One region of the Vibrio qinghaiensis genome, then DNA from elsewhere that is predicted to be linked to it. Evidence: predicted binding sites of a transcription regulator. Region 1 holds the regulator's gene; each other region holds the start of a gene.
What was found. Region 1 encodes PurR, which represses purine synthesis genes. Its sites were predicted from a motif close to TNANGNAAACGTTTNCNTNA; they were not measured.
Positions count from the first base shown of each region.

Region 2: CCZ37_RS08185 (NupC/NupG family nucleoside CNT transporter) is a predicted target of PurR. The motif match lies at 2,306-2,325, and genes of this name have one in related genera.
Region 3: glpX (class II fructose-bisphosphatase) is a predicted target of PurR. The motif match lies at 5,319-5,338, and genes of this name have one in related genera.

Region 1 covers NZ_CP022741.1:1,641,280-1,652,279, reverse strand. Annotated here, with positions in the region: gene CCZ37_RS07570 (alpha/beta fold hydrolase) at 1-183, shown strand, start outside; gene CCZ37_RS07565 (putative signal transducing protein) at 180-494, opposite strand; gene CCZ37_RS07560 (TVP38/TMEM64 family protein) at 506-1,186, opposite strand; gene CCZ37_RS07555 (TfoX/Sxy family DNA transformation protein) at 1,336-1,923, opposite strand; cyclic di-GMP riboswitch class I at 2,038-2,123, opposite strand; gene purR (HTH-type transcriptional repressor PurR) at 2,285-3,292, opposite strand; gene torD (molecular chaperone TorD) at 3,563-4,210, opposite strand; gene torR (two-component system response regulator TorR) at 4,498-5,211, shown strand; gene elyC (envelope biogenesis factor ElyC) at 5,351-6,148, opposite strand; gene cmoM (tRNA uridine 5-oxyacetic acid(34) methyltransferase CmoM) at 6,264-7,055, shown strand; gene mukF (chromosome partition protein MukF) at 7,058-8,395, shown strand; gene mukE (chromosome partition protein MukE) at 8,376-9,107, shown strand; gene mukB (chromosome partition protein MukB) at 9,104-11,000, shown strand, end outside.
Region 2 covers NZ_CP022741.1:1,793,292-1,804,291, forward strand. Annotated here, with positions in the region: gene folD (bifunctional methylenetetrahydrofolate dehydrogenase/methenyltetrahydrofolate cyclohydrolase FolD) at 1-799, shown strand, start outside; gene CCZ37_RS08185 (NupC/NupG family nucleoside CNT transporter) at 961-2,166, opposite strand; gene CCZ37_RS08190 (LysR family transcriptional regulator) at 2,385-3,332, opposite strand; gene CCZ37_RS08195 (lytic murein transglycosylase) at 3,394-4,362, opposite strand; gene CCZ37_RS08200 (YcgL domain-containing protein) at 4,386-4,667, opposite strand; gene minC (septum site-determining protein MinC) at 4,867-5,529, shown strand; gene minD (septum site-determining protein MinD) at 5,549-6,361, shown strand; gene minE (cell division topological specificity factor MinE) at 6,366-6,632, shown strand; gene rnd (ribonuclease D) at 6,693-7,808, opposite strand; gene fadD (long-chain-fatty-acid--CoA ligase FadD) at 7,906-9,600, opposite strand; gene CCZ37_RS08230 (alpha/beta fold hydrolase) at 9,703-10,557, opposite strand; gene CCZ37_RS08235 (Slp family lipoprotein) at 10,560-11,000, opposite strand, start outside.
Region 3 covers NZ_CP022741.1:2,564,974-2,575,973, forward strand. Annotated here, with positions in the region: gene CCZ37_RS11950 (O-succinylhomoserine (thiol)-lyase) at 1-1,167, shown strand; gene CCZ37_RS11955 (bifunctional aspartate kinase/homoserine dehydrogenase II) at 1,167-3,578, shown strand; gene metF (methylenetetrahydrofolate reductase) at 3,824-4,714, shown strand; gene zapB (cell division protein ZapB) at 4,833-5,075, opposite strand; gene glpX (class II fructose-bisphosphatase) at 5,393-6,400, shown strand; gene pfkA (6-phosphofructokinase) at 6,512-7,474, opposite strand; gene fieF (CDF family cation-efflux transporter FieF) at 7,735-8,643, opposite strand; gene CCZ37_RS11985 (CpxP family protein) at 8,772-9,266, opposite strand; gene CCZ37_RS11990 (response regulator) at 9,453-10,139, shown strand; gene cpxA (envelope stress sensor histidine kinase CpxA) at 10,139-11,000, shown strand, end outside.

The DNA of each region.
Region 1 (11,000 bases):
ACACTTTATCTTATGGGGCAGCGTGACTACATGTTCATTCAGCCTGTTAAAGAGATGGTGGCAACGCATACACAAAGCATGCTACTAGAGATCCCAGATTGCGGTCACGTGTGCAACGTTGAACAATCTGAGATGTTTAACCACCATTCAATTGAGTTCATACGCCAGCATCAGAGCCGTTAGTTTGAATCTAAACAACCGCAGTACCAGCAGGCTGCAAACTGCGGCTCGTTTTCTTCACTACACTGTTTACAAATCCAATACGTTTTTTCGCTTATTTCTTCGCTCTGATAAGCCATTAGTCGTACTTGAGCATCGGCTATTTGGGTTTCATCTAATAGCCATACATATGGCAAAGTTTCTTCTGTAAAAGGCAACTCTCCACTTAAACCGTATAAATTTTCACCTTTCACTTCACAGTGGATGTTGAATTGCTGTAAATACTGGCAAACGATGTAGGCTTCTATCGGATGGCTTGAAACGAAAATCTTCATTGCCATTCACTTCAAGCAGAAGTAGGGTTTTTATTTAATTTGGTCATAATCCACTTAGTGATAAGTGGGAAAAGACCGAGTAGAGCAAATGAAAACAAAACCGAAGGAGACACAATACCAGACAAATTTTCAATTTCAGCTAGTTGAGTTCCAGCATTCAGATAAACGGCAGTGCCGGGTAGCATACCGAGTTGGCTAATCAGGTAAAAGCGAGCCACAGATATGGGAGTTAGGCCCATTAATAAATTAATCAAGAAAAAAGGGAAAACAGGAATTAAGCGCAGTGAAAATAGATAAAATGCGCCATCTCTTTCGACACCTTGATTAATCGTTTGCAGCTTTTGACCAAACTTTGTTTGGATCCACTCTCGTAGCAAGAAACGGCTACTCAAAAAGGCGATTGTTGCACCTATGGTACTGGCAAAGGAGACAAGTAGTAAACTCGTCCAAAAACCAAACAGCGCAGCGCCCAATAACGTGACGACCGCCGCTCCAGGGATAGAGAAAGCAGTGAGCACAATATAGAGTGAAAAATAGATCAAAGCAGCGCTGATCACGTTTTGACTAATGTATTCGTTTAATAGCATTTGCTGTGCTTTGGCATTATCTAACGTTAGATAGTGGCCAAAATTTACAATCAAAAAGACAATAAAGGCCAATAAAGCCAAGCCTAAGAGAAGTTTTTTATTCATGGTATTCCTCAAAACGACATATTTTACTAGATATAGTGAAGAAGACAGAGGAAGTCGAATTTATATTTCAAAACGGGATGAAAAAAAACGCCCGCATGGTGATGCGAGCGTATTTGATTATTTAATCGAGATATTTATTTACTCGGAGGTTAAAGGCTTTTAGCTAATTCATCGCGTCGAGATTGTGGGATAACCGACCAATGCTTGCCTTCAATCGCACCTTCAAGGGCCCATAGCAATTCAAGACTGATTGAAGAAGAATGGGTTTGCTGAATCGCTTTATAGGCTTCCAAGGCTCCTTTGCTTTGCAAATCTGTCACAGATTCAATCCCAGCTTTCTTGAGCATACGTTCGGTGGCGAGACGAAGGTTTGGGAGATCTTTTAGACGATCTGGCTTGGCTTGGGCTTGAATCTCTCGCTCTTGTTTTGCGATTTCGAGTGCGACAGCAGCATCTCGTAAAATGAGCGAAGGGTTTTGCCAACAATTGTCAGGCAATGCAAAATATTTCGTGACGACAGGGAACCCGCGTTTTTTATAGATATAGGGCTCATAGCCTTGCTCTTTAAAGCGAGAGGTTGACAAATCGTCTGCGCGAATATGAAGTTTATCGTTTACGACCAAAGCAAACATGGTGTCATCGACAAAAATGCCGAAGCCGCCAAACATTGAACGAGACTTAACACGTCCAAGTTGTTCGAAGAGTCGCATAGAATCTTTAAGTATTGGTTTATCCATGCTGTAAATTCTCGGTGTATGGGAAAAACGCCACCAAAATCAGGTCCGAGAGATTAGCAAACTTATGCAGAAAGAGTGTCAGTAAGGAGTAAACTTAACGTTTGCATATTTGCCATCGGCAACCCCGCTACCTATTGAATATTCAGTTTAGGCCGGAGGCTTTGCGTCCCATCCTTTCAAATGGTTTGCCCTGTGCGTGACTTCTAATAATAAGAATATATAAATTTTTGGATGAGCATCACGTTTATTTATTATTTGCGTGATGCTTATTCCAAATTTACTATTATTTGATACGGCGTTCTGTCTCAAGTGTAGGAAAATTCCTAAAATTGACATTTGTCGCTTGCTTTAAATAATGACACTATTTTGTGATATTTTTTACTGTGTTGCGTTCAACAATCTCGGGGTGCATCTCAAACACACGACGTTCATGCTCTTTGTCTTTAATGCGTTCCAATAGGATTTCAAAGGCGTTTTTCCCTACTCGTCGCTTTGGCTGGTGAACCGTGGTTAACGGTGGCGAGAAGTATTCAGCCAGTTCTATATTGTCATAGCCAATAACAGACATGTCATCAGGAATACGGATGCCTTTTTGTTGCAAGCGACTCATTAAACCGAGAGCCATTGTATCGTTAAAGCAGAAAACAGCCGTTGGGCGTTTGTCCATGGCGGCGATCTTGTCGGCGGCGAGAACCGCCGTATCACATTCGAAATTACCTTCTAAAATCCAATCGTCATGCGCTTTAAGGCCTGCTTCGGCAAGCGCACGCTTAAACCCTTGAATTCGCTCTTGGCACGCCGCTTTTTCAAAGTGTCCACTTAAGCAAGCAATGTCAGTATGTCCATTATCAATAAGGTATTTGGTGGCGAGATATCCGCCTTCCTCTGAGTTATCAATAATTTTATCCGCTTGAGAACTTTCAGGGCCCCAATCCATGATAACTTTCGGAATGTCTGAATGACGATCAAGCATCTCAAGCAGTTCTTGGGTGAGGTCCGAGCACATGACTAACATACCATCGACACGTTTTTCCGCTAGCATGCGGATGTAGTCGCGTTGTTTCTCGTAAATACCGCCGGTATTGCACAAAATAAGTGTGTAGCCTTGGCGGTAGCAGTAACTTTCAACACCATCGATAACCTCAGAAAAAAATAAGTTTGTCGATTGGGTCACTAACATACCAATGGTACGGGTGGTGTTGCATTTTAAGCTGCGAGCGACTGCACTTGGTGCATAGTTGAGCTCTGATACCGCTTCCATCACTCGTTCTTGGGTTGCTTCAGCCACAAAGCGAGTTTTATTGATTACATGCGATACCGTGGTGGTTGATACGCCCGCTAAGCGTGCAACGTCTTTAATCGTAGCCATAAATTCTCTGTCCTGTCGATAACTGCTGAAAGTGGTAGTCACGAAGAGCAATTCAGCGGTATTAGGCCTATCAGTGTCATATTGAAGCCTAAAAGTAGTAAAAACACAAAAACCGCCTCTAGACAGCGGTTGCATCTTCAATTCATTTTTTTATCGTTTGCGGCCAAGATTCTAGTCCGCAAATGTCGATCAAGCAACGAAAAATCCACCGAATAAATCGGTCAACAGTCACAACTGACCGATTTAGTAATAGATATTAACCAGGTTATCTCATTGGTTTGATAAATAATCGCGGTCTAAGTGAAGAAATGCGACTAACAATTCGCTTGCGGCACCATAAAAACCAAATTGATCAATTTGTTGGCAACGAAGATGGAATTGTGGGATCCAAGAGAGCAAATGTTGTTCAATAAAATCACACTGCTGCGTAAAGGCTTGTTCAAAGTGTGCTTCTTGCTCAAGTTCATTGGAGCGAATGACCAAGTTACCTAAGAAATCCAGTTCAATCGCAATGTGGTCGGCGGGTTCGTTGAGTGCATCGTTGACTGTAATGTGATGGGCTGCCATCAAATCCGACATTGCTCTGGCTGGTTCGTCATTGAGCAACCCTGATTTTCCAATGTAAATTGAGGCATAGGGCAGCGCGGACTCCTTATTGGATTTTAAAAAAAGATCACAGAAATCGGCTGCGAGCTCAAGCTGTGCGTCTTCTTTGTCTTGCAATCGGTTTAGTGCATCAACTAATTTATCAATAGCAGGTTTAAGTGTCGTATTTTCAGCCAACCCTGAAAGAAATGTACGAATAGCGGACGTATGGTATTGCCCTAATTCATGTTCCGAAAGTTCTTTCACAAATAAGCTCGAAAGCCACCAATAAATCTCGGCACGCTGTTCATTAAAAGCTTTTATGTCTTGCATAGTACTGGCTCTCCAAGGGTGTGGTTTTGCGAAAATCGTTTTTTAAAAGTAACTGCTGTAAGTGTAACTAATAAAAATGAATAGCAGTCACTAAGAAAATGAAAAAATATGAGTGATTTTTTCATTAAGTTAATGGATGTCCGGAAGGTTGTTTTGAATCAATAAACTCTCATCTTTCTTAATTTTAAAAGTTGTACGACTAGAATTATGACTATTTATGAATAGAATGACTTTGTACAGAATCTCGAGCCGAGGTTTGAACCTTTCTATAGAGTAAAGTGGTGTAAATGAGCTATCACGTATTAGTCGTTGAAGATGACGCAGTTACCAGCAGCAAGCTGACTGGATACTTTCAAAATGAAGGTTATACAGTAACACAAGCGGAAAGCGGTACTCAGATGAGAGAAGCGTTGAAAAGCAACGATATAGATTTGATTATGCTAGACATTAATTTACCCGGTGAAGACGGTTTAATGTTAACGCGTGAGCTACGCAGCCAGTCTGATATTGGCATCATCCTAGTGACAGGACGTACGGACAGTATCGATAAAATTGTTGGTCTTGAAATGGGGGCCGATGATTACGTGACTAAACCTTTTGAATTGCGCGAGTTACTGGTGAGAGTGAAAAACTTGCTGTGGCGGATCTCGGCAGTAAAAAACAAACTGAGTGAAGAGAGCTGTGTATCTCACAATGCGAATTTAGTGCGCTTTAGCGAGTGGACCTTTGATATTCAGCGCCGTGCGCTGAGCCGTAATGGTGAACCCGTAAAACTGACCAAAGCGGAATATGAGCTCTTAGTTGCCTTGTCGTCATATCCGAATCAAGTCCTTAGCCGTGAGCGTATTTTAAATATGATCAGCCATCGTGTGGATGCACCTAACGATCGAACGATTGATGTACTGATTCGACGCATGAGGGCGAAGATGGAGTTTGATCCTAAGAATCCGCAAATCTTTGTGACTGTGCACGGTGAAGGTTATATGTTCGCTGGTGATTAGCTGAGTGGTCGCGTGTGTAAAATTGGCGTTGGGCCGTGCTTTTTTATTCCCATGATTTTTTCTAGCCGCGATTACTAAGAAAAACGGAGCACATAAGTGGCTCCGTTTTGGGTTGAATATAATAGCTAATAGCTAATAGCTAATTGCTATTGATGTCTAACTCTGTATCACCATGCCCGGAGGCCCAATCACGCAAGCCTTGCCATAATAAGCCTAACGTCTCATACCAGTAACGCTCAGTTTGTTCTAAATAACGCGCTCGAGGAGCGTATTTTTCCCAAGCTTGTGCAATATTGGTTTGCGCTAAGAAATTGGTTGGCGCAGGTATTGGGTCAATACCTGCTGAATGAAACTCCTTCAATGCTCTTTCCATATGACTGGCCGATGTTACCAAAACCAGCCGGCGCTGCTGGACAAATGCGGCCGCTTGTCGCGCTTCTTCCCAAGTATCTTTGGCTGTTTCGAGCAATATAATATCAGATTTACTCACTCCAAGCGCCAATGCCATGACGGCCAACATACGTGCATGGCTAAATTCAGAGCCGCCGGAGTAGCCAGATAAAATCAACTTTGAGCCGGGGTACATACGCATGACGCGGATGCCTTCGTTTAAGCGTACCAACGCAGTGCGGCTGAGTTCAGAGGTCGGGGGGATTTGGTCATCCACTACGTGACCGCTGCCTAAAACCATCACATAATCGATGCTGCCATCAACGGGGAGAAAAGCCGAGTATTGTCTTTCCAAAGGCATTAGCATGCGTGTTGCGAAGGGTTGGAAAGAGATAAGAAATATCCCCACTAAAGAGAAGAGGACAAACATACAGCCAGTCTTACGTCTGACGGTGAACATTATGAGCATTAATCCGACAAAACCGAGGATTAGCATCGCCGGAAGAGGCATTAATAATGAGGAAATAACTTTTTTCAGCTCAAACATATACAAAATAGTCCGAAAAACCACCACTTGATAATAAAAAGGAACAAAGCCTCTTTATTCCTGCCATTCCTATGACAGAATAGCAGCACGATTCGCTATCATAACTCAAGCCACTGTGACTGAAGACCGGAATTTCGACGATATTGCCCACAAATTTGCAAAAAACATATACGGCTCTGACAAAGGTGAAATTCGTCAAGTCATTGTTTGGCAAGATCTTGAGCAACTGCTCGCTTTGTTGAGCAACCACCCAAAACCTTTGCAAGTGCTTGATGCTGGCGGCGGTTTGGCACAAATGTCACAAAAAATAGCCAAGCTTGGACACCAAATCACGCTGTGTGATTTATCCTCTGAAATGCTTCAACTTGCGGAACAAGAGATCTGCAAAAATGGTCTGCTTGAGCAGTATCGGTTGGTACATTCCCCCGTGCAATCCATCCAATCGCACCTTAGTGCGCCAGTCGATGTGTTGTTGTTTCACGCGGTGATGGAATGGTTAGCCGAGCCAAAACCCGCATTGCAGAATTTGTTAGAGCAAGTTAGGCCAGGTGGTATGGCATCAATCATGTTCTATAACCATCATGGCTTGGTGTACAAAAACGTTGTCTGTGGCAACATTCCCCATGTATTGGAGGGCATGCCGCATCGCAAGCGGTTTAAGCTCCAGCCTCAGCAAGGGCTAAAACCTGAAGAAGTGTATCAATGGATCGAAGAATCAGGATTTGAGATTTGTGGAAAATCGGGCATCCGATCATTCAGTGACTATATTGGGAATGTGAAAAATATGGGTGACTACCAATATGAAGATGTACTGGCACTCGAACAACAATTATGTAGACAAGAGCCGTACCTCTCGCTAGGTCGATACATTCATGTATGGGCGAAAAAGAAAATAGAGCAGGAATAACAATGAGTGAGATGACTCAGAACGCTGCACAGCAACCTATTGATGAATTGGTTAGCTGGGTAAAACAGCATGATTTCTCATTGAACCTGACGACAGAACGACTGGCGTTCCTTATTGCCATTGCAGTATTGAGTAACGAAAGGTTTGATGAAGAATTAGGTGAAGGTGAGTTACACGATGCGTTTGCCATCGTAACTCGCTTATTTGAAGAAACCGGTGAAGCCTCCGCGTTTCGTGCCAATAATGCGATCAATGAGTTGGTAAAACAGCGCTTAATGAGCCGCTTCACCAGCGAGATGACTGATGGCGTTAGTATTTACCGTTTGTCACCGTTGGCTATTGGTATTACGGACTATTACGTCCGTCATAGAGAGTTTTCCAAGCTGAAGCTCTCAATTCAGCTTTCTATGGTTGCCGATGAAATGGCCAAGGCGATTGAAGCCGCGAATAAAGGCGGTACCCCAGGGCATTGGAAAAAGAACGTCTACGGCGTATTAAAATACTCGGTAGGGGAAATTTTTGATCGTATCGATTTAAACCAACGTGTGATGGATGAGCAGCAGCAATCGGTCAAACTGCAAATTGCTGAGCTGCTGAATAAAGATTGGCGTGAAGCGATCAACAACTGTGAATCGTTATTGTCTGAAACCTCTTCAACGCTGCGTGAACTGCAAGACACTTTACAAGCGGCGGGGGATGAGCTGCAAACGCAAATTTTGGATATCCAAGAATTGGTTTATGGCGAAACTGAACTCGAATTCATTGAAGAAATCCTGTTTGGATTACAGATGAAACTTGATCGCATCACCAGTTGGGGACAACAGGCGATCGATCTCTGGATTGGCTACGACCGCCATGTCCATAAATTCATTCGTACCGCCATTGATATGGACCAAAACCGAGCGTTTAGCCAGCGTTTACGTCAATCGCTCAGCGACTATTTTGACGCGCCTTGGTACCTCACTTATGCCGATGCTGAGCGTTTAACCGACCTGCGTGATGAAGCTCTCGTCTTAAGAGATGATGAGGTGATGGGGCAAGTGCCTCCAGAAGTGGAGTACGAAGAGTTCCAGCAAGTCAATGATGAGCTCTCCTTGCGTATCGGCAGCATGCTCAAAGGTCATAAAGATCAAGGGATGCCAATTGATTTAGGACGAGTACTGAGAGATTACCTCGCCACTCATCCCCATACACATCATTTTGATTTAGCGCGAATTATTGTTGATCAAGCGGTGAGGCTTGGCTACTCAGAGCAAGATTACCAAGCCATCCAACCTGACTGGCAAGCGATCAACGATTTTGGTGCAAAGGTACAAGCAAATGTCATCGACAGATATTAATGAATACATGCCAGAAAATCTGGCTAAAGCAATTTCAAATCCTTTATTTCCTGCGCTAGATAGCCAGCTGCGAGCTGGGCGTCATGTTGCTAGTGATGATTTGGATAATCACACCTTTTTATTGGATTTTGAGCCCGATTTAGCGCTGTTTTACCAACGCTATAACACCGAATTAGTCAAAGCGGCGGAAGGCTTTTTTTACCTGCGTCCTCGCTCTACTGCTTTAATCAATCGTAGCGTGCTGTCTGAGTTGGATATGCTGGTCGGCAAAGTGCTCTGTTTTCTGTATTTGAGTCCTGAACGCCTTGCGCACGAAGGCATCTTTACTAATCAAGAATTGTACGAAGAGCTACTGTCTCTGGCCGATGAAAAAAAACTGATGAAGCTCGTCACCAACCGAGCCAGCGGTTCAGACTTAGACAAAGAAAAGCTGTTTGAAAAAGTGCGTACCTCATTGCGTCGTTTACGTCGTTTGGGGATGATCATCCATTTAGGTGATACCAATAAATTCCGCATTAGCGAAGCCGTATTTCGTTTTGGTGCCGATGTGCGTATTGGTGACGACATGCGTGAAGCGCAACTGCGTTTGATCCGCGATGGTGAAGCGGTTGTCCACGCCCAAGAACCGAATCAAGGCAGCTTGCTGGATAACGAAGACGGGATTGAAGAACAAAATGTTAACGAGCAAACAGAATGGGAAGGTGAAGCATGATTGAGAGAGGTAAATATCAATCGCTAACCATGATCAATTGGAACGGCTTTTTTGCTCGTACTTTTGATATTGATGGATTAGTTACCACCTTATCGGGCGGTAACGGTGCGGGCAAATCGACCACCATGGCGGCATTTATCACCACCTTGATCCCAGATCAAAGTTTGCTCCATTTTAGAAACACCACCGAAGCGGGCAGCTCACAAGCGTCTCGCGATAAAGGCTTATACGGTAAACTGCAAGCGGGCGCATGCTACGCCGCGTTGGATGTAGTGAATTCACGCAAACAGCGTTTACTGTTTGGCGTTAAGCTACAACAGGTGGCGGGGCGTGATAAGAAAGTGGATATCAAACCGTTTGTGATTCAAGGCTTGCCAAGCCATGTCAAACCAACCGATGTACTGATTGAAAACGTCTCAGACAACCACGCGCGCGTGCGTCAACTCAATGAAGTGAAAGAGATTGTCGCGAAAATTGAAGGGGCGCATTTTAAAGCGTTTAGCTCCATTGTTGATTATCACGCGCAGATGTTTGAATTTGGCGTGGTGCCGAAAAAATTGCGTAACAGTAGTGACCGCTCAAAATTCTATCGCTTGATTGAGGCTTCTTTATACGGCGGTATTTCCAGTGCCATTACTCGCTCGTTGCGTGATTATCTGTTGCCACAAAATGGTGGTGTGAAGAAAGCATTCCAAGATATGGAATCGGCGTTACGTGAAAACCGCATGACATTAGAAGCGATCAAAACCACGCAAGCGGATCGCGATCTCTTCAAGCACCTGATTACCGAATCGACAAATTACGTGGCCGCGGATTACATGCGTCACGCCAACGATCGCCACAATAAGCTAGAGCAAACGCTCGCGTTGCGTAATGAGTTGTTTGGCTCCCGCCATACATTGATTGAGCAAAATCGATTACTCAATCAAGTTCAAGAAGAGCTTGAACTGCTGTTAGAGCAAGAATCTACCTTAGAGCAAGATTATCAAGCCGCTTCTGATCATTTGCAACTGGTGCAAAACGCACTGCGTCAGCAAGAGAAAATTGAACGCTATCAAGAGGATTTGCAAGAGCTCACTATTCGCCTTGAAGAGCAGATGATGGTGGTAGAAGAGGCGCAAGAGCGCGTCATGATGGCTGAAGAGCAAGCGATTATCTCTGAAGATGAGGTCGATAGCTTAAAGAGTCAACTGGCCGATTACCAACAAGCATTAGATGTTCAACAAACGCGAGCCTTGCAATATCAACAAGCCGTGCAGGCGCTCGATAAAGCCAAACAGTTGCTAAATGATGAGCAGTTAACACCAGAGCGTGCCCAAGCGCAGGTTTCTGATCTCAAGCATCAGCAAGACGCTAACACCACCACCTTATTAGCGTTAAAGCATAAATTGGACATGTCTTCGGCCGCAGTCGAACAGTTTGAGCAGGCACTGAAACTGGTGCGCAGTGTGGTGGGTGAGGTGCCTCGTCACGATGCCGCTCAGCATGCAAAAGCCATCATGCAGCAAGCGCGTAACGCCCAGCAAATTAGCCAAAATGAAGCGCAGTGGTATGCGCAGCAGCGAGATCTGGAACGTCGTTTAAATCAGCAGCAAGTGGCGCGTCAGTCCGTGGCTGAATACCAAAAGCAACACCATATTGACTTGCACGATGAGCTAACACTAGAGCAAGAGCGCGAGCGCCACGCCGCTCTGATTGAATCGCTGGAATATGAACAAGAAGCGCTGCGTGAACAGCGCAGTGAGCAGCGCCGTACCGAGCAAGATAAACAGGCTGAAATTCAACGACTGGAATCGATCGCTCCGACTTGGATTGCTGCCAACGATGCATTGCATACTTTACGCGAACAAAGTGGTGCAACATTAGAAAATAGCCAAGCTGTGATGGCGCAGA
Region 2 (11,000 bases), 150 kb from region 1:
GCGGGTAAAAGCTCGCACTCAAGTGGGCCTTCGCGCTCCGGGGCTGGCGGTGGTGCTGGTGGGAGAAGATCCTGCGTCACAAGTGTATGTCGGCAGCAAACGTCGTGCTTGTGAAGAGGTGGGTTTTGTTTCTAAATCCTATGATCTTCCAGCCACTGCTGGCGAAGAGGAGCTACTGGCGTTAATCGATAAGCTCAATGCCGACCCTGAAATTGACGGCATTTTAGTGCAACTGCCCTTACCTGCCGGGATTGATACAACCCATGTGCTTGAACGCATTGTTCCTGAAAAAGATGTCGATGGTTTTCACCCTTACAATGTGGGCCGTTTAGCCCAGCGCATTCCTAAACTGCGCTCTTGTACGCCCAAAGGGATCATCACTTTGCTTGAGCGCTATAACGTTCAACTGCGTGGTAAACATGCGGTGATTGTGGGCGCATCCAATATTGTCGGCCGACCAATGACATTAGAGCTGCTACTAGCAGGTTGCACCACAACCACATGCCACCGCTTCACGAAAGATTTAGAACACCATGTTCGCCAAGCTGATTTGTTGGTGGTGGCCGTTGGTAAACCCAATTTTATTCCCGGCGCATGGATTAAAGAAGGTGCAGTGGTGATTGATGTGGGCATCAACCGCTTGGAGTCAGGCAAGCTGATTGGCGATGTCGAGTACGATGTAGCGCGCACCAAAGCAAGCTTGATCACCCCGGTTCCGGGTGGTGTCGGGCCAATGACGGTGGCCAGTTTGATTGAAAACACCCTGTTGGCATGCGAGCAATTTCACCCCAACAACTGATCTTGCTCATTACTGCTTACTGCTATTGATTATTGCTATTGGCTATTGGCTATTGATAGCCATGAGCGGCGAGCGAAAAAGAACCCCAGCATTGCGCTGGGGTTTTTTAACGAGCTGATGTTTAACGGGCCAGTTTTTAACGATGAATAGAAACGCTACGTTTATAGCGACAAAATAACCCCAGCAAGCGCAGCACTCATCAAATTAGCCAACACGCCAGCGCTGATCGCTCGAAAACCATATTGAGAGATGAAGCTGCGACGCTCTGGCACCAAACTGCCCAAACCACCGATCAATACTGCCATGGTCGAAATATTGGCAAAGCCGCACAGAGCAAAAGTTACAATCGCTTGAGAATGTTCACTGAGCGAATCTTTTACGTCCATCAATTGGATGAAAGCGACAAACTCGTTCACGACAATTTTATTACCAATCAGTGAGCCTGCCGTCATCGCTTCGCTCCATGGAATGCCCACCAGCCACGCAACTGGAGCAAATAGGTAGCCTAAAATCAACTCAAAACTAAGGGTTAAGCCAAACAGACCGCCCACCCAGCCCAATAGGCCGTTGAGTAGCGCAATCACACTGATAAAGGCCAGTAACGTTGCCCCAACCGCAACCGCGATACGAAGCCCAGACATTGCACCATCAGCCACGGCTTCAACCACATTGGTTGCTTTTGGTATCTCAACCTCTTCATTGGCCACCTGCTGACTTTGCGCTTCGGTTTCCGGCAGCAAAATTTTCGCCATCAACAAACCGGCTGGAGCTGACATAAATGCCGCCGCAATAAGATAGTTAAGGTTAACGCCCAGTGAGGCATAGCCGACTAACGTACCGCCCGCAACCGAGGCTAAGCCACACGTCATCACCGCAAAAAATTGCGAATCACTCATGTGCTTTAAATAGGGCTTAACCACTAACGGCGCTTCAATCATGCCGACAAAAATGTTCGCCGTGGCTGACAGTGACTCTGCGCGCCCCGTACCCAATAATTTTTGCAAACCACCGCCAATCAAGTTAATCACTTTAGGCATCAAACCAATGTGATACAAACCGGAGATCAAAGCAGAGAAGAAAATGATGATGCCAAGCACATTAATCGCAAACACAAAACCAACGCTGCCATTGGCTAAACCGCCAAAGAGAAAGCCAATTCCCTCTTGCCCATAATTGATCAAATTCGATACCGCACCCGTGACACTGTTGAGCACTTCTTTCCCCATGGGGACATACAGAACCAATAGTGCAAAGCCTACTTGCAATAAAAAAGCGAGCGACACGGTTCTAAATTGGATGTTTTTTCTATTGGTAGAAAGTAGCCAAGCCGTAAATAAGATGGCGACGACGCCAAGTAATGAGTTCATTTGCTGTCAATCCAGATAACGGGGATAGGAAAGGCGCGCATTCTATCGTGCGAAAACGAATGCGCAAGTCGCAAATGTTACAGAGGTGTGCTTAACAGTAGCAGCCTTAATCTTCCATTTTCAAGCTGTTGATTTGTAACAAGCTAAACGATTGCCTAGGCTTATATTTTCCATATAGAAAAGATGTTTCTGAGTTGGGAAATAATAAACCGTGCTCATTACGCTTTTGTAAAACGGATGTAAGGCTCTAATTGAGTATCCCAATAGCAAGGTGTACCGATTAAAGCCTTGATAAATTCAATCACGGCTGAGGTTTTCTTCGGCATGTGTTGCCGGCTCGGGTAAACCGCATAAAAAGGCATGCTTTGATTTGCGTGCCAATCTGGCAGCAATTGGATCAGTTTACCGGTTCGAAATTCATCTCGAATTAAATAAGTCGCCAAGTAAGCAACACCCCACCCTGCCACGGCGGCGTCACGCACGGCTTCGGCTAAATCTACCGAATAGTTACCCGACACATTGATGTTGATTTTTTGCTCTGGATTGGCAAACGACCAACGGGTGTAATCTCGCTCCCAACTACGGTAGATAAGACAGTTGTGACCTAACAGATCACCGGGTGTCTGAGGGGTTGAATGGTTTAATAAGTATTCCGGTGACGCGGCAACCACAAACTGGCAATCGGCGAGACGTTGCGCCACGTAACCTTCGGGTAGATGCTCGTTGTTGGTCACCCACAAATCAAGCCCTTCTTCGAGCATATCGACTCGATAATCGAACAAATGCACTTCCACTTGCAGTTTGGGATAGCGCTGACGAAGCGCCTCCAGTGCTGGCAAAATGTGCAAAGAACCAAACGACTGTGAAAGACCAAGCTTAATCAGCCCAGACACCTCATCACGCTGGCTTTCCACTTCAGACTGCGCAGTATCCATCAATCCAACGACCGCAGTACAATGGCGATAAAAAGCCTCTCCAGCCTCAGTTGTGGTGAAGCTGCGCGTGGTTCGCTGAACGAGCTTCACCCCGAGCGAGGCCTCCAGTAAGGCCAACTGCTTACTGACATGCGATACCGATACGCTTAAGCTTTTGGCCGCAGCGGTAAAGCCTTGATGTTTGATTAACGCGGCAAATATCACCATTTGCCCTGCACGTTCAACTAGCACACGTTCTCCAGAAATAGCAAAGGGCTCATGATGAGCCCTTTGCGTTCAATTAAGGTTCAAATCAATAGGTAATTCTATCCGCCAAATGGCTCACCGCGAGCGCAAAATAGTATGAGCGATTCCACTTCATCAACACATTATAGTTGTTGTATACCAAGTAAACGCGGCCATTTTCATCATCTGGCATGATAAGCCAAGCTTGAACCTTGTCTAAATTAGGCAGTGGTTTACCTTCGTAACGGGTAATACCGAGCTTGTTCCACTCTCTCAGTGATTTCCCTTTTTCTGGTTGTCGCCCTTCTAAAGTGCGGTCAAACCCAGGCGGAACTTTAACTTGACGTCCCCAAGTGTATTTGTCATCCCACCCCGATTGGCTGAGATAGTTGGCTGTCGATGCAAATACATCTTCCTTTGTGTGCCAAATGTCTTTTTTGCCATCGCCGTTACCATCGGAAGCGAACGCCAAAAACGAACTCGGCATAAACTGGCATTGGCCCATCGCGCCAGCCCAAGACCCTTTCATCTCATCGGCTTGGATATGACCCTGCTGCAGAATTTGCAACGCGGCCATGGTCTCTTTGCGGAAAAATGCTTCTCGACGACCGTCATAAGCCATGGTCGTCAAAGCATCTATCACACTAAAATTACCGGTAAAAGCACCAAAGTTACTTTCAACACCCCATAACGCAACGATAAAGCGCGGCTGCACGCCATACTGCTCGCCAATGCGGCTAAGCTCGGCATAGTGCTTTTCATACAGCGCCTTTGCTTGCTTGACTTTCCATTCAGGAACCGCACGCGGGATATACTCATCCAGCGTCAGTTTCTTTTCTGGTTGATTGCGATCGGCCGTCACGGCGCGTGGTTTATGTGCCACATTTTTAAACGCATCGGTTAAAATTTGCTCTGAAATGCCTTCACTGCGCGCTTGTTGCTTCAAACCTTCCACATACTGCTCAAAACTAACCTCATTTGCCATCAATGGCGTGGAGAGGCTTAATCCCAATACCACTGACAAGAACTTTTTCAAATCACCCTCCTTGAGCTGAAAACTTAGCTTTCTTTTTGCTGAGCCTTTTGCTGCTTATATTGCTCTAGTAAATTTTGTGGCGGTGGCGGTAACTGCAGGAAAAAACCCTCATTTTTCAGAGATTCTTTCACTTTATCAATGTTAACTTGGGCTAATGTACGCCCTTCCAGTTTCACGACCATGACTAAAGTAGGTTTACCGAACATCGCCATTAGTGTGTCAGGAACCTGTGAAAAGTCATCCTTTTTAGTAACATAGAGATAGGCACCTTCTTTTTTAGCACTTTTATAGATAGAGCAAAGCATGACAAACCTTTTATTGTAATAAACTGGCTTTTCGAGCCAATTAAGTTAGAAACGTTAAACTTTTACCAAATTTGAGATTAAAACAAACATTTGACCGCAAGATAACTTGCTGAGCTAAGTCAGGGAATATAACATGACAACCCTAGTTTCAGGCAACGCCCTTTCTAGTGAAGCCATTAGTTATTGAGGTCAAAATAAGATGTCGAATACTCCTGACCTAAAAGGTAGCAGTTTTACTTTGTCAGTGTTACACCTTTGCGACAGTGAAGTTGCCAATACCGTTGAGTTTCTCAAAGAAAAAGTCGCCCAAGCTCCTGCTTTTTTTGCCTCTGCACCTGTGGTGATCAATATTGCTAAAGTGATTGGCGATATTGATTTTTCGATACTGAAACAGGGCATCACTGAAGCGGGAATGATCCCGGTCGGTGTGACAGGTTGCCGTGATAAACGCAGCCAAAACTTAGCCTCAGAAGCTGGCTTTGCCGTGATGGCGGCAAGCAAATCGCCCTCTCAAGCACCGGCTCAAATAGCGCCTACCAAGGTGATTAGCACGCCCATTCGCTCTGGCCAGCAAGTGTATGCCAAAGATAGTGATTTAGTGATCCTCAATCACGTCAGTGCGGGGGCCGAAGTGATCGCCGATGGCTCGATTCACATTCATGGTTCACTGCGCGGAAGAGCCATTGCCGGTGCCAGCGGCCAAACGGAAGCAAAAATTATTTGCCACGATTTACAAGCAGAGCTGGTCTCCATTGCTGGAAATTATTGGCTTAGCGATCAAATTGAAAGTGAGTTTTGGCAGAAGAAAGTGATGCTGAGCATGGTTGATGATTCACTGCATTTTGAAACGCTTACGATTTAAAATTAACAAGGAAAACATAATGGCACGCATTATTGTTGTAACGTCAGGAAAAGGCGGCGTTGGTAAAACGACCTCAAGCGCAGCAATTGCTTCTGGCTTGGCTTTAAAAGGTAAAAAGACAGCGGTGATCGATTTTGATATCGGTCTGCGTAACCTTGACTTAATCATGGGTTGTGAGCGCCGCGTAGTGTACGACTTTGTTAACGTCATCAACGGTGAGGCAACACTTAACCAAGCGATGATCAAAGACAAACGCACCGAGAACCTATTTATTCTACCCGCTTCACAAACTCGTGATAAAGATGCACTCACTAAAGAGGGCGTAAAACGCGTTTTGGATGAGCTTGATACAATGGGCTTTGATTTCGTCATTTGCGACTCACCAGCAGGTATTGAACAAGGCGCGTTGATGGCTTTGTACTTTGCTGATGAAGCGGTTGTAACGACTAACCCTGAAGTCTCTTCTGTGCGCGACTCGGACCGCATTTTAGGGATTTTGGATTCCAAATCAATGCGCTCAGAGCAAGGGTTAGAACCTGTTAAACAGCACCTTTTATTGACCCGATATAACCCTACTCGTGTGACACAAGGTGAAATGTTGAGCGTGGAAGATGTCGAAGAAATTTTGCATATTTCCTTACTTGGCGTGATCCCAGAAAGCCAAGCTGTGCTTAACGCTTCCAACAAAGGTGTTCCGGTTATTTTTGACGATCAGTCAGATGCAGGCCAAGCTTATTCTGATGCCGTCGAACGATTATTAGGGCAAGAAGTCGAGTTTCGTTTTCTAACGGAGCAGAAAAAGGGCATCTTTAAACGACTTTTTGGGGGTTAATATTATGTCTTTACTTGAGTTTTTCCGACCACAAAAGAAAACGACCTCAGCAAGCCTTGCCAAAGAGCGTTTGCAAATTATCGTCGCCGAACGTCGTAGCGAAAATGACCCTGCGCCGACTTATTTGCCTCAATTGAAAGAAGACATTCTCAAGGTGATCGCTAAGTACGTCGCGGTTGACCCTTCGATGGTTGAAGTCTCTTTTGAGCACAAAGATGATGATATCTCTGTACTGGAATTGAACGTGAAACTGCCAGACGAAGAAAAGTAATCCTTATCATAAAAGAGCCTGCAAAATTGCAGGCTCTTTCTCTTTACTAAACCAACTTTACTAAACCAATTTGTTGAGCCGTTCACCGAGAATAGGTAAACGCCAGCTCTGCATCACATCCGGCAATTGCGCGGGATCCCGCTCTTTCTTCCATACCCAACTCAATAGCTGATTGAGCTGTTTTTTAGAGGCTAAAAATTCAGTCGCTAAACCCGTGGTTTGAGACACTGATTTGACTTCATCTTTCAACCGTTTAAACAGCTGTTTATAGCCGGGATAGTCCATCAAAGGGTCGATTTTAGGTGGGTATTGATCAGCCGGAGTCTGCTGGCCCGCTTTCACCAATGCAATGATTTTGGCACTGTGACGTTGAATCGATCTCGGATCGGCCCCTTCATCAATCATACGGCTTGCACTCGTCAATCCCAAACGAGCGATAGTCAGCAAATCTGTCTCTTTGACCACAAAATTGAGCGCCAAATCACGGCGTACCGCCTCTTCGTAGCGCCAAGTAGCTAAGGGTTTGAGAATCGCTAATTCTTGCGGTGTTAGTTGCCATGCCCCTTTAATATCCAAATAGGCCAAATCCGGATGAGTCTGTTTAATGCGTTTGACGCTCAATAGTTCAGATTCTTGCTGCGCCGCTTGCCACCAGCCCGCCTGCGTCACTTTATCGAGTAACTGCTCGTAAATCGGCAGCAAATAAAACACATCGGCGGCAGCGTAATCCAACTGCTTTTGCGATAAAGGCCTTGCTAACCAATCGGTGCGCGATTCACTTTTATCAATTTCAATCCCTAAGAATTCATTGACCAAGGCGGCAAACCCGGTAGACAGTCCATGGCCGAGAAAAGCCGCCATCACTTGTGTATCAACCATTGGAAACGGTACGCAACCAAATGCGTTATGAAACACTTCGAGATCCTCACCACACGCATGCAGCACTTTGAGCACGGAGGTGTCTTGCAGTAGCTCAACAAAAGGCGCCATGTCATCAAAAGCAAGTGGGTCGATTAAAGAGAGGTTTTCACCATCATAAAGCTGGATCAATCCGAGCTGTGGGTAAAAGGTACGCACTCGGACAAACTCGGTATCGAGCATCACCACATCAGCATCTCGCGCGGCAAGACACGCACGTTGTAGGTCGTTAGGTTGGGTAATTATTTGATAGTTCACTAATGGCTCACTTTGGGCAGCCCTACGAGAGGGGACATAAAAATGCCGACGGTTCGAGTCGGCATTCTAACACTATTTTTTCATACTGACTTGATGCTTAGGCACGTTTTGCTTGCTCAATGGCGGCATCATTTTCTTCACGAAGTACGCGGCGTAAAATTTTACCCACGTTACTCTTTGGTAAATCTTCCCTAAACTCAATCAACTTAGGCACTTTATAGCCAGTCAAATGTTTGCGGCAATGGGTAATGATCTCATCTTTGGTTAAGCTTGGGTCGCGTTTAACCACATAAATTTTGACCATTTCACCAGACACGTCATGAGGCTGGCCGATAGCGGCCACTTCTAATACTTTGCCATGCAGTGCAACCACATCTTCAATCTCATTAGGATAGACGTTGAATCCAGAGACTAAAATCATATCTTTCTTGCGATCGACAATATAAACCATGCCTTGCTCATCAAACTTGACGATATCGCCTGTAGAGAGCCAACCATCGGCATCAATCACTTCTTTCGTCGCTTCCGGTCTTTGCCAATAACCTTGCATCACCTGTGGGCCACGCACTTGCAACTCACCGACTTGATCATACGCCAGCACTTTGCCTTCATCATCAATAATTCGCACTTCGGTTGAAGGAACGGGTAAACCAATGGCTCCCGAATAATCACTTAAATCATAAGGATTACCTGTCACCAATGGCGCACATTCAGTCAAACCGTAACCTTCAAGCAGGTGGATACCCGTCACTTTTTTCCACTGTTCAGCCACCGCGCGCTGCACCGCCATACCACCACCAACAGAAAGCTTAAGATTTTTGAAATCAAGCTCATGGAAATCTTCGTTGTTGACCAAGGCATTAAACAGCGTGTTCACCCCCGTAATGGCGGTAAATGGGTACTTTTGCAGCTCTTTGACAAAGCCCGGAATATCGCGTGGATTGGTGATAAGTAAGTTACGCCCGCCCATTTCAATAAATAGTAAGCAGTTTACGGTCAGCGCAAAGACGTGATAAAGCGGCAATGCCGTGACGACCAATTCACGTCCTTCGGCCAATACTGGGCCATATGCCCCTTTCGCTTGGAGCACATTCGCAATCATGTTGCGGTGGGTCAGAATTGCCCCTTTTGCCACACCGGTTGTACCTCCGGTATATTGCAAAAAGGCAATGTCGTCGCCAGACATAAAAGGCTTCACATACTGTAAACGGCGACCTTTGTGCAATGCCTTACGCATCGAAATGGCACCAGGTAAGTCATATTTTGGCACCATCCCTTTGACATATTTCACAACGAAATCAACCAACGTCCCTTTTGCTCTAGGTAACATCTGTCCAAGGCTGGTCAATACCACATGTTTGACTGACGTATTTTCAACAATTTGCTCTAAGGTATTGGCAAAATTCGAGACGATGACGATCGCCTTTGCATCGGCGTCATTGAGTTGATGTTCCAGCTCTCGCGGGGTGTACAACGGGTTAACATTCACGGCGATCAACCCTGCTCGTAATACGCCAAATAACGCGACTGGATACTGCAGCAGGTTAGGCATCATTAAGGCAACACGATCACCTTTTTTCAGCTTCAGCTCATTTTGCAAATAGGCGGCAAATGCTCGGCTGCGCTCTTCCAGTTTGCGAAATGTCATGACCGAACCCATATTCATAAAGGCTGGCTGATCGGCGTATTTATGAACCGATTGCTCAAACATTTCGACTAAAGAGAGGTACTGATCAGGGTTGATGAGTTCAGGTACGTCAGTTGGATAGCGTGAAAGCCAAGGTTTATCCACGGTAATACTCCTCGTTATTGGCGGCTGCTCTACGGCGATATTTTAATGCTCGCTATTACAGCACAGCCAAAGCGCTTGAGCACGAAACACTCAAACACTTGTTTAAATTTTGTTAACTAAGCCAAAAATTAGTTCGGCGACTTGTGAAGGTTGCTCAAGATGGCAATGATGACCACCAGCAAGAGTGAATATCTCTTGCCGATCATCGGCTAAATCACCTTGAGCAGTTCGTAACTCAGAAAAACCGTGTGTACCGAGAATCACACGTTGTGGGCACTGGATGTGCGCCATGATGTGCTGAGCATGTTCATAGGACATGCGATACAAGGAATCGCTGTTTAACTGTGGGTCATGACGCCAATACCACTCATCATTGCGCAGCTCAACCCCTCGAATAACGATGGGTTGGATCAAGGCTGCTTCTAACTGGTTGACTTCGGCTCGGCGAGCAACAGCGTATTCTAAGTTCGGTAACCTACGACGAGGCTTACGCCGGATCCGCTGTCGGCTGAGCACCCCATTACGCAGCCTGGCAACGCTTTTGAGTGGCGATTCAGCCAATGGAGCAACCCCTTCAATTTGAACTAATCCTGCGACTTGCTCAGGAAAGGCGGCACTATAGCAACTTGCGATTAAAGCACCAAGCGAATGCCCTACGATCACTAACCTGTTTGGCGATAAGTTGAGCAAAAATGAGTAAATATCATCAATATAGTCATGAAATGGGTAAAAATGACCGTCGGCTTTATGGCTTGAAAGGCCATGTCCCGGCAAATCGATTGCGCAAAGGTGTAACTGTGGATTAAGGTGACTTAACGCTTTGATAACGGTAAGAAAACTGGATGAATTATCTAACCAACCATGTAAAAAAACGACCGATAAGTCGGCCGTTTGCGCGTTTCCCACCTCTTGAGTCGCAATCATTCCTTGCGCAAGAGAGTACTGTTTTTGTTGCATCGCTATTTCACTTCTTGTACCACGCGCCCTTCACGAGCACCAATGTACATTTGACGGCAATATAAGCTGTGGCAAGGGTACATATAGGTACCGAGATCATTCACGACCACTCTTTCTTCAACTCGCCACAAATGTAGCCCTTTTACGGCCATGGTTGGGAAAGTGTATTCAAACTCACCTACTTTGGCTTTTTCTGGAGCGAGGCTGGTTCCCACTAGCGTCACCAAACGATCTTTCGCATAAGCCACTGGGTCAACAAACCCGTCAACATAGCCAACAAAACGCCCTTGCGGCTCGCGGTCGATATCCGGTCGGCCTGATGAGCTAATCGGCAAATTGACTATTTCAATCCGTGTTTTATCCGCCAAATTAGTCACACTGGCGATGACGCCGCCCAGCCGGACTTCATCTTGCTCATTGGTTGGCGTATTGACCCAAGTGGC
Region 3 (11,000 bases), 920 kb from region 1:
ATGACCACTCGCAAGCCAGCCACCATCGCCGTTAGAACCGGTATTGAATCCGACTCTCAATATCATGCTGTTGTGCCTCCAATTTATCTTTCGACAAATTATAGCTTTCCTGCGTTTGGTGAAGTGCCTAAATACGATTACACACGCTCTGGCAACCCGAATCGAGGTCTGCTCGAAAAAGCGTTGTTTGAACTCGAATCGGGTCAAGGCGCGGTGGTGACTAACTGTGGCACTTCGGCGCTGAATCTATGGGTTTCCGCCTTTTTAAGTCCTGACGATCTGATTGTGGCCCCGCATGACTGCTACGGTGGCACATATCGCCTGTTTAATACACGCGCCAAAAAAGGCGATTTTCAGACACTCTTTATTGATCAATCCGATCCAAACGCTTTGCAGGCTGCTTTGGCGAAAAAACCCAAATTGCTACTCATTGAAACTCCATCCAACCCATTAGTTCGCGTGGTCGATATTGCTGATATTTGCCAACAAGCACACGCCGTCGGTGCATTAGTGGCGGTTGACAACACCTTCTTAACGCCAGTATTTCAAAAACCATTAGAGTTGGGCGCAGATTTTGTCATCCACTCCACCACCAAATTCATCAACGGCCACTCCGATGTGATTGGCGGAGTTGTTATCACTAAAACAGAGCAGCACGCTGAAGAGCTAGCATGGTGGGGCAACTGCCTTGGCTCAACGGGAACCCCTTTTGATAGCTACATGACGCTGCGTGGCATTCGTACCTTAGGCGCAAGAATGCGCGTCCATGAGGAGAGCTCACGCGCTATTTTGGACTATCTGCAATGCGAAGCCTTAGTCAAGGTCATTTATCACCCGAGTTTGCCAGAGCATCCTGGCCATGAGATAGCGAAAAAGCAGCAATCTGGCTTTGGCTCTATGCTCAGTTTTGAGTTTGCGGGCAGCTTTGAACAGCTTAAATATTTTGTCTCTCAGTTAACATTATTCTCACTGGCAGAATCATTAGGAGGCGTGGAGAGCTTAATCTGCCACCCCGCTTCGATGACTCACCGAGCGATGGGCGAAGAAGCGTTGGCCGAAGCCGGTGTTTCACAGCAGCTATTACGCCTATCGGTCGGCTTAGAAGATGCGCAAGATTTGATTGACGATCTCGCGCAGGCCTTTGCTAAAGCGCAGGAGGCCTATTAATGACTGCCCTACGTCAATTGCACAAGTTTGGCGGTAGCAGCCTTGCCGATCCTGAATGCTACAAACGGGTCGTTAATATCTTAAAAGAGTATTCTCAAGCTGATGATTTGGTGGTGGTTTCTGCCGCAGGAAAAACCACCAATCGTTTAATCGAATTTCTCGACGCTCTTAATAAAGATGGTCGAGTGGCTCATGAGAACTTGCAATCGGTCCGTCAGTACCAAACCGATTTAATCAACGCGCTGCTCGATGAAGATGCAGCGCAACCGCTCATCACTTTACTCACCAACGAAATTCGCACTTTGGGTCAGCTTTGCGCGCCCCTATCACCAGCTCAACAAGCGGCAGTACTTGGCCATGGTGAAGTGTGGTCATCACGCTTATTGGCGGCGTTACTCAATCAACATAACCTTGCGGCTGTGGCACAAGACGCCCGCGAATTTCTTCGCGCGCAAGCAGGCACACAACCGGAAGTGGATCGCGCTCGCTCCTACCCTTTGCTGAAAGAAATTTTGGCACAACACGCGCATCACCGAGTGATCATCACAGGCTTTATGGCTCGCAGTGAACAAGGTGATACTGTGCTACTTGGGCGCAATGGCTCCGATTACTCCGCTACGATGATCGGCGCACTTGCGGAAGTAAACCGAGTAACGATTTGGAGTGATGTGGCCGGTGTTTATAGCGCCGACCCGCGCATTGTTAGTGATGCCTGTTTACTGCCGCTACTGCGTTTGGACGAAACCAACGAGTTAGCGCGCCTTGCCGCCCCGGTATTGCACAGCCGAACTTTGCAGCCCGTGGCCCAAAGCACCATGGATTTGCACTTGCGCTGCAGTTATCAACCCGAAGCAGGCTCGACTCGCATTGAGCGTGTATTGGCATCGGGACGTGGTGCCAAAATCATTACTTCACTTGATGATGTGCTGTTGATTGAGCTTAATTTTGCTCACGGGCATGACTTCCAGCGCCTACAAAACGATGTGCTACGCAGCTTGCGTCGTGCTCAACTCGAACCACTAGCTTTCGATACTCAAGCCGATCAACACCAACTGCGCCTTGCCTATACTGCTGAGATTTCAGGCGGAGCTCTAGCTCATCTGCAAGATGCCGCTTTTGAAGCGGAAATTAAACTCAAAGAAGGCTTTTCGTTAGTGGGTGCCGTGGGTGCTGGTGTGACGAAAAACCCCAACCACTGCTACGGCTTTTATCAACAGCTACGTTCATCACCGATCGAGTTTATCTGTGAAGCAGAATCTGGGCTGAGTTTAGTTGCGGTACTGCGTAAAACGCCGATCACCCCCTTAGTGGTGGGTATGCATAACCAACTATTTCAGGCGCAAAAACGGGTCGCACTGGCACTGTGTGGCAAAGGCAACATTGGTTCGAGTTGGTTAAAACTCTTTGCTGAACAAAAATCAGAGTTAGAAAAACGCCATGGCATGAACTTCGAATTGGTCGCAGTGGTCGATAGCCAAACCTATTGGTTTGATGAGCAAGGGATAGATGCGGTATCGGTTTTAAAGCATTTTGACGATGAAGCGATTGCCAGTGAGGGAATGGCTTGGCTACAACGCTTAAGCAATATTCAAGGGTATGACGAAGCGGTTGTGCTCGATGTAACCGCAAGCAAAGAGCTAGCTGATCACTACCTCAATATTGCTGAAAATGGGATTCACCTTATCTCGGCGAATAAAGTCGCGGGCTCTTCCTCTAGCGTCGATTACCACCAAATAAAAGAAGCGTTCGCGAAAATTAGCCGCCATTGGCTCTACAACGCGACGGTTGGCGCAGGCTTACCCATTAACCACACGGTGCGTGATTTGCGTGAAAGCGGCGATGAAATCGTCGCCCTCTCTGGTATTTTCTCTGGCACTTTATCTTGGTTATTTCAGCAATTCGACGGCTCAATACCGTTTAGCGAACTGGTCGATTTAGCATGGCAACAAGGACTTACCGAGCCTGACCCGCGCAGCGATCTGGATGGTTCAGACGTCATGCGCAAACTGGTGATCCTAGCCCGTGAAGCAGGGTTACAGATCGAACCGGAAAATGTCAAAGTTGAATCACTGGTTCCTGATGAGCTCAAGCACCTCTCACTGGATGACTTTTTAGACAAAGGCCAACTGCTGAGTGAAAAATTAGCCGAGAGGCTAACCAAAGCACAACGTGAAGATAAAGTGCTACGCTATGTCGCAAGGCTTGAGAAAAATGGCAAAGCAACGGTGGGGGTTGAAGCTTTAGAGCGTGAACACGCTTTGGCTAACCTTTTACCTTGTGACAACATCTTTGCTATCGAGAGTAAATGGTATCGCGATAACCCGTTAGTGATTCGTGGTCCGGGCGCTGGTAGAGAAGTGACAGCAGGAGCTATCCAATCGGACCTCAACTTGCTGTCAAGCTTGCTGTAACACTCCAGCTTATTCCAGATTAAGGGGCCACTAGGCTCCTTAATTTAACTGCGAAAGGATGATATTAGGTCATGCATACCGAGGGTGAGCATGACTTGAAGGTCACTCACAATCAACATGAATAATATTCATAATTACAGTGTTGACATAAAATGTTATTCAATACATTCTGTGGACATATAGACGTCTAAACGTCAACTTAAGGAATAATAGATTGGCGCAAAAACGCCACAGGGAGAAATAAAATGGGATACACGCACGCCGGTCATATTGATGCACTCAACCAGAACGTGGCTGAGCTATCAGATAATATCAATGTCTCATTTGAGTTTTTTCCACCCAGCTCAGCGCAAATGGAAGAGACATTGTGGAATTCCGTTCACCGTTTAAAAACCCTGCAACCTAAATTTGTTTCTGTGACTTACGGAGCAAACTCTGGCGAGCGCGACCGCACCCATTCGATCATTAAAGAGATTAAAGATCAAACTGGTCTTATTGCAGCACCGCACCTCACTTGCATCGATGCCTCTCGCGATGAGTTGATTCAGATTGCCGATGACTACTGGCACAACGGCATCCAGAACATAGTTGCGCTGCGTGGCGATATTCCCGCTGGTGGCGGCAAACCAGAAATGTATGCTTCCGACTTAGTGACTCTACTCAAATCTCGCCATGATTTTGATATTTCTGTCGCGGCATTTCCAGAAGTCCACCCTGAAGCGAAAAGCGCGCAAGCCGATCTGGTCAATCTAAAACGCAAAATTGATGCAGGTGCAAACCGCGCAATTACTCAATTCTTTTTTGATGTTGAAAGCTACTTACGATTTCGCGACCGCTGCGTAGCCGCTGGTATTGATGCTGAAATTGTACCGGGCATTCTACCGGTATCAAACTTTAAACAAGCCTCTCGCTTTGCCGCGCAAAACAACGTTAAAGTCCCCGGATGGATGGCGAAACAATTTAATGGATTAGATGATGACCCAACCACACGCCAGCTCGTGGGTGCAAGCCAAGCCATTGACATGGTTCGCATTTTAAGCCGTGAAGGCGTCAAAGACTTCCATTTCTATACGCTCAATCGCGCTGAAATGACCTACGCATTGTGCCATACGTTGGGCGTAAGACCGAAAGCATAAACTTTCTCTGCACTCATAACGCTATTATTGGTAAATGTTGCTCGTGATAAAACGCGATGATTGATTAAAAGTAACGCCGACTTGATGTCGGCGTTGTGGTATTACTTAAGCGAGCAGATTACTCCACGTCGTCCATTTTACCAAGTAAGCTACGAATACGATCTTGCCATGCATTCTGCTCTTGCTCCATTTGTTGCGCTTTTTGCTCAAGCTCTTCACGCGCTACTTTTAGCTCATTCGCTTCATTCACAAGCTGCTGTTTCTCTTCTTTAAGCTCTTCCACTTCCATTTGTAGAAGTGCGATGGTGTCAACTGCGGTTTGAATTTTTGCTTCTAGTAGTTCTAATACTTCAAAAGACATGGTGCATACCCTTAGTTATTCGGTTGAGGTGAACAAAATTTCACTTATTGGTTCATTCTACTCAGCACAGCGCTCAGAAACACTCACTATATGCAAATTTTCTCGCTATTTGATTAAAAAATCAGCTCAACTTAACCGCAAGCTCACTTAAGCGCTAAAGCTAGGCAGAAAAACACCTTATCTGGCGATAGATTCACTCAATTTGACGCTTAGCTTTGATCAAGTGCAATCCTTGTGAACTAAAAAAGCAAACGTTTACTATTTGATATGCTAAAATTCCCGCCGAAATTTCCTATTCCCTTTTCTTTGGAGCTAGCATGAAACGCGATTTAGCAATGGCATTCTCTCGAGTCACTGAAGGTGCTGCACTGGCAGGTTACAAATGGCTTGGCCGAGGCGATAAAAATGCGGCCGATGGCGCAGCGGTAGAAGTCATGCGCAACCTACTCAATAAAACCGACATCCAAGGTGAAATTGTAATCGGTGAAGGCGAAATTGACGATGCTCCAATGCTCTACATTGGCGAGCTTGTTGGCCTTGGTGGCGATGCGGTTGATATCGCAGTGGATCCTATTGAAGGTACGCGCATGACGGCAATGGGCCAGTCAAACGCATTGGCTGTTTTGGCGGCTGGCGAAAAAGGCAGCTTCCTTAAAGCACCTGATATGTACATGGAAAAATTGGTGGTTGGCCCCGGTGCTAAAGGGTGCATTGACCTCAATAAACCTTTAAAAGAGAATTTAGAAAATATCGCCGCGGCGCTGAATAAACCATTAGACACTCTAGTGGTGATCACCTTAGCGAAACCTCGCCATGATGCCACCATAGCGCAGATGCAAGAGATGGGTGTTCGCGTGTTTGCTGTGCCAGATGGCGATGTCGCCGCCTCGATCCTAACTTGCATGCCTGATAGTGAAGTCGACGTGATGTACTGCATCGGCGGTGCACCTGAAGGAGTGGTTTCAGCCGCGGTCATCCGAGCTCTAGATGGTGATATGCATGGCCGTCTGCTACCACGTCATGAAGTCAAAGGCGATACGGAAGAAAACCGCATTTACGGTGCAAAAGAGTTAGCTCGCTGCGCGGAAATGGGTGTCGAAGCTGGCGTAGTGCTGAAAATGGAAGAGATGGCCCGCAGTGATAACGTCATTTTCTCAGCTACTGGTATCACCAAAGGGGATCTGCTGGAAGGCATTACCCGCAAAGGCAACATCGCCACCACAGAAACGCTATTAATTCGTGGCCGCTGTCGTACCATTCGCCGTATTAAATCAATTCACTACTTAGAGCGCAAAGACCCAGAAGTGCGCGCGATCATTTTGTAATCCGCCAGTGCTTTGCTCTGTTTTATTTTAACGACAAAGCATAGAGAGACAAAAAAGACCGCAATGCGGTCTTTTTTATTTACTCACTTTATACCGAGATGGAAGAAGCGATTAAAACAGCTCTTCAGCCACTTTATACAAATCAGTGCGAACTGGACGCTTCATATTTTCAATTGCGTCGATAATATCGTGGTGAACCAACTGCTCTTTCTGAATACCAACACAACGACCACCGTGGCCATCAAGCAGTAAATGTACCGCAAAATTACCCATGCGTGACGCAAGAACACGGTCAAACGCCGTCGGGCGACCACCGCGTTGAATATGACCCAGCACGGTAGCGCGAGTTTCACGTCCCGTTGCTTTTTCAATTTCTTTCGCCAGTTGGTTAGCATCCATCATCAACTCAGTCAGTGCAATAATGGCGTGTTTCTTACCTTTCTTAATGCCGTCTTGAACGTTCGCGATCAGTTGATCCATATTCAAGCCAGTTTCTGGGGTGATAATGTATTCACAACCGCCCGCAATTGCCGACATCAGAGTCAAATCACCGCAATGACGACCCATGATTTCAACAATCGAAATACGTTGATGAGAAGAGGAAGTATCACGTAAACGGTCAATTGCATCGATAACCGTGTTTAATGCTGTTAAGTAACCAATGGTGTAGTCGGTACCAGCAATGTCGTTATCAATCGTGCCTGGTAAACCAACGCATGGAAAACCCATTTCAGTCAGCTTTTTCGCACCCATGTAAGATCCGTCACCGCCGATGACAACTAAAGCATCAATACCATGCTTTCTTAGGTTTTCGATCGCTTTTTCACGTACTGCGACTTCACGAAATGCAGGGAAACGCGCAGAACCTAGGAAAGTACCACCTTTATTGATAACGTCAGAAACGCTTGAACGATCCAATTTTTTAATGCGATCTTCATAAAGGCCAAGGTAGCCGTCGTAAATACCAAATACTTCCAAATCAGCACCGAGTGCCGTACGAACAACACCACGGATTGCTGCGTTCATGCCAGGTGCGTCACCGCCACTAGTCAAAACACCGATCTTTTTAATCATGCTCACCCTCGATTTTTTGGGAACTTAATACTCATTTTTTACGCTGTCCGTTAGCGATAAAACAGACAACAAAATCTTTCCAATCTGTGCATAATGTTACCTTTCCTAAAAAGGAATACTACTGTTATTTGCACGAAATCATGTAAGTTTGCTACTTATGTAAGAGTATTACAGTTTTGAGTTAACGCTTTGTTGATTCATATCAGAATCAGGCTTATTTATTGTTCTTAAAAAGATAGTTAATAAGCGCGTTTTTGTCGCTACCACCCTTGTGATTTTTGTTTTTTTTCTGGTCCAAACACCACAGAATAAGGATCTTGGTGGATTAATACATCAGCTCCCGGGAAAGCCTCGAGTAGCTTATCTTCCACCTCATCGGAAATGCGATGCGCCTCAATCAAGCGGATATTGTCATCGAGTTCCAGATGTAACTGAATGAATCTTACAGGTCCAGACATGCGAGTTCTTAATTGATGCACACCCAACACACCAGCTACAGAAAGACATTCTGTGCGGATTTGCTTCAATTCTTCATCAGGTAACTTACGATCCAACAAGGTCTGAATAGCCTCTTGCACCATACGAAAAGCGCTGTAAAGAATATAAACGCCAATGCCGATCGCAAAGATGGCATCGGCCTGTTTAAAGCCAAACCAGCTCAATATGAGCGCGATCATAATCGCTGCATTCATGAACAGATCAGTTTGGTAATGCAATGAATCCGCAGCAATGGCTTGGCTGCCCGTTTTTTTCACGACATGCTTTTGGAACAACACTAAGCCAAAAGTCACTAGCATTGCAAACAGGCTGACATAAACGCCATATTCAGGAGAAGTTAATTCGTGTGGGCGAAAAAAACGGTCAACCCCATTGAGGATAAGAAAACAGGCCGAGCCTGAAATGAACATCGCCTGGGCAAGGGCCGCAAGCGATTCCGCCTTACCATGACCAAAGGCGTGCTCTTTATCTGCGGGCTGCAGTGCGTAACGCACCACAATTAAATTGACCACGGAAGCGGCAATATCAAGTAAGGAATCAATCAAGGATGCGAGTAGGCTGACCGAGCCAGTAACCCACCAAGCGATCACTTTTACTATCAGCAACAATGAGGCGACAAGGGTTGCTGTCCAGGCAGCAAGCGTAACAAGGCGTGCGTATTCTTGTTTCATATCACTAAAATCAGCTTAAAAATGAGCAGCTAGTATACCCTCTCAAATTAAGAATGAATATGACACAAATGAACAGGCCTCACCAGAGGCCTATTCTCAATTATTAGCGTATTAGCGGTTATCAATAATTAGCTATTTTTCTTCATGTGCTTAGGACCATTTTCCATGCACTGCTGCATGCGATCTTGTTGTAGCGTTTGCAGTTTTGCTTTTTGTTCCGGAGTTAACACACTCATCATGTCATGACGTTTTTCTAGCATCTTGACACGGTGAGCGACCTGTTGATCGACCATCTCTTTGGCTAATTCATTTGCCGCTGCCGCATCAAAGTTCTCCGCTAGCACGAGAGCTTGTACTTTGTCATGGTGCGCTTTCATTTTCGCTTGGCGTTGACCTTTATGCTCACCCTTGATCGCTTCGCGATTCGCTTCACGCATCTCTTTCAGCTTTGCTTGCTGATCAGCAGTCAAGTCAAGCTGTTGCATTATGCCGCGATCAAAGCCGCCACACTCATCATTTGGCCCTTTATGTCGCTCTTTACCACCAAATGCATAAACGCTTGCTGTGCCAAGAATCAGAGGTAGTATTACCGCCGAAAGTACTAGTTTTTTTGCCATTTTCATCATCTATTCCTTCACCAAGTGGATTCTAAAAGCTGCATTCACAGCACTTGAGTGTAGAATAGGACATGTACGGTAAAACAACGTATAGCAAGCGTAAAGAATCGTAAAGAGCTTATTGCTCACTGAAGATCTTGCCTATTTCACAGTAAACTGTACCCATAACTTCCCCCAACGACGAGGCGACACATGGCGCATATTCTTCTAATTGATGACGATACTGAACTCACCAGCTTACTAAAAGAAGTCTTAAGCTATGAAGGCTTTGAGGTATCTGAAGCGAATGATGGAGAGAGTGGGCTCGCTGCCATTCATGGCCGTATCGATCTTATTTTACTCGATGTAATGATGCCGAAACTCAATGGGATGGAAACGCTGAAAAAATTGCGTGAAAACTGGCATACCCCTGTTTTAATGCTCACCGCCAAAGGAGAAGAGATCGACCGCGTCATCGGTTTAGAACTCGGCGCGGATGACTATTTACCGAAACCCTTTAGTGACCGAGAGCTACTTGCGCGCATTCGCGCAATTTTGCGTCGCACTCAAGCCAGCACTAGCACCAAACAAAATGAAGTGATTGAATGCCAAGATATTCAGGTGTATCCCAGTAAGCAGGAAGCCTATTGCCAAGGGCAATTATTGGATCTCACTACCACAGAATTTGCCTTGCTGACTCATTTTGTGCAAAACCCAGGCGAAACCTTAACTAAAGAAGCGCTCAGCCTTGATGTTCTAGGAAAACGGTTGGCGGCCTTTGACCGCGCGATTGATATGCACGTCTCGAATTTGCGCAAGAAATTACCTGAACGTGTTGATGGTAAATCACGCATTAAAACACTGCGTGGTCGTGGCTATCTCATGATTTTGGAGGAGTAATGCGTCTACCTAAAATCAACAGCTTGTATGGCCGAATTTTTGCCATTTTTTGGTTTACGATGTTGCTGGTGCTGATCGCAGTATTAGCACTGCCGCACCTTGATCCTCGCAAAACCCGTGATATACCTAGCGATGAATACCAACGTCTTTCACATTTGAAACAGAAAATAGAGAGCACGTTTAAAGATGAGCATGAGCTCACACGTATTGTCTTTCGTTTAGAAAATAGTAGTAATAACCAGCGCAGTGAAGGGCATATGCGAGATAAGAGCAGCACTCCGCAATTTTTCATTACTACGCGAGATGGCACGATCCTCACCACAAAAACTCAAGCCGACTTCAAATTTAAAGCACTCCAAAATTTCGTGACCAGCATTGAATCCATTGATAAGCCACAACAAAAGCTCTATGGCCGCTATATGATTTCAGGCCCATTGCCCATCACCCTTGCCAAGCAAGATCTGCTCCTGTTTGTCGGCATTCGCTGGAATGAACCCCCCCCGTTCTTATTGCAACTGTTTGACCGCCCGTTCGGCCTGCTGCTTGCCGTGATGCTCGTCAGTACACCGCTACTCTTATGGCTCGCATGGGCATTGAGCCAACCCGCCAGCCGCCTCGAGCAAGCGGCCAAACGGGTCGCTCGCGGCGAATTTGTAGTCGATCCAAGCTTAGAAAAAGGCACCAGTGAATTTCGCCAAGCGGGAAAAAGCTTTAATCAAATGGTAGAAGCCGTCAATCAGATGATTTCTGGCCAGCAGCGATTGCTGTCGGATATTTCACACGAACTGCGCTCCCCTTTAACTCGGCTGAGAATGGCCAATGCACTGGCTACTCGTAAGCAAGGTAACAGCTCCGAATTAG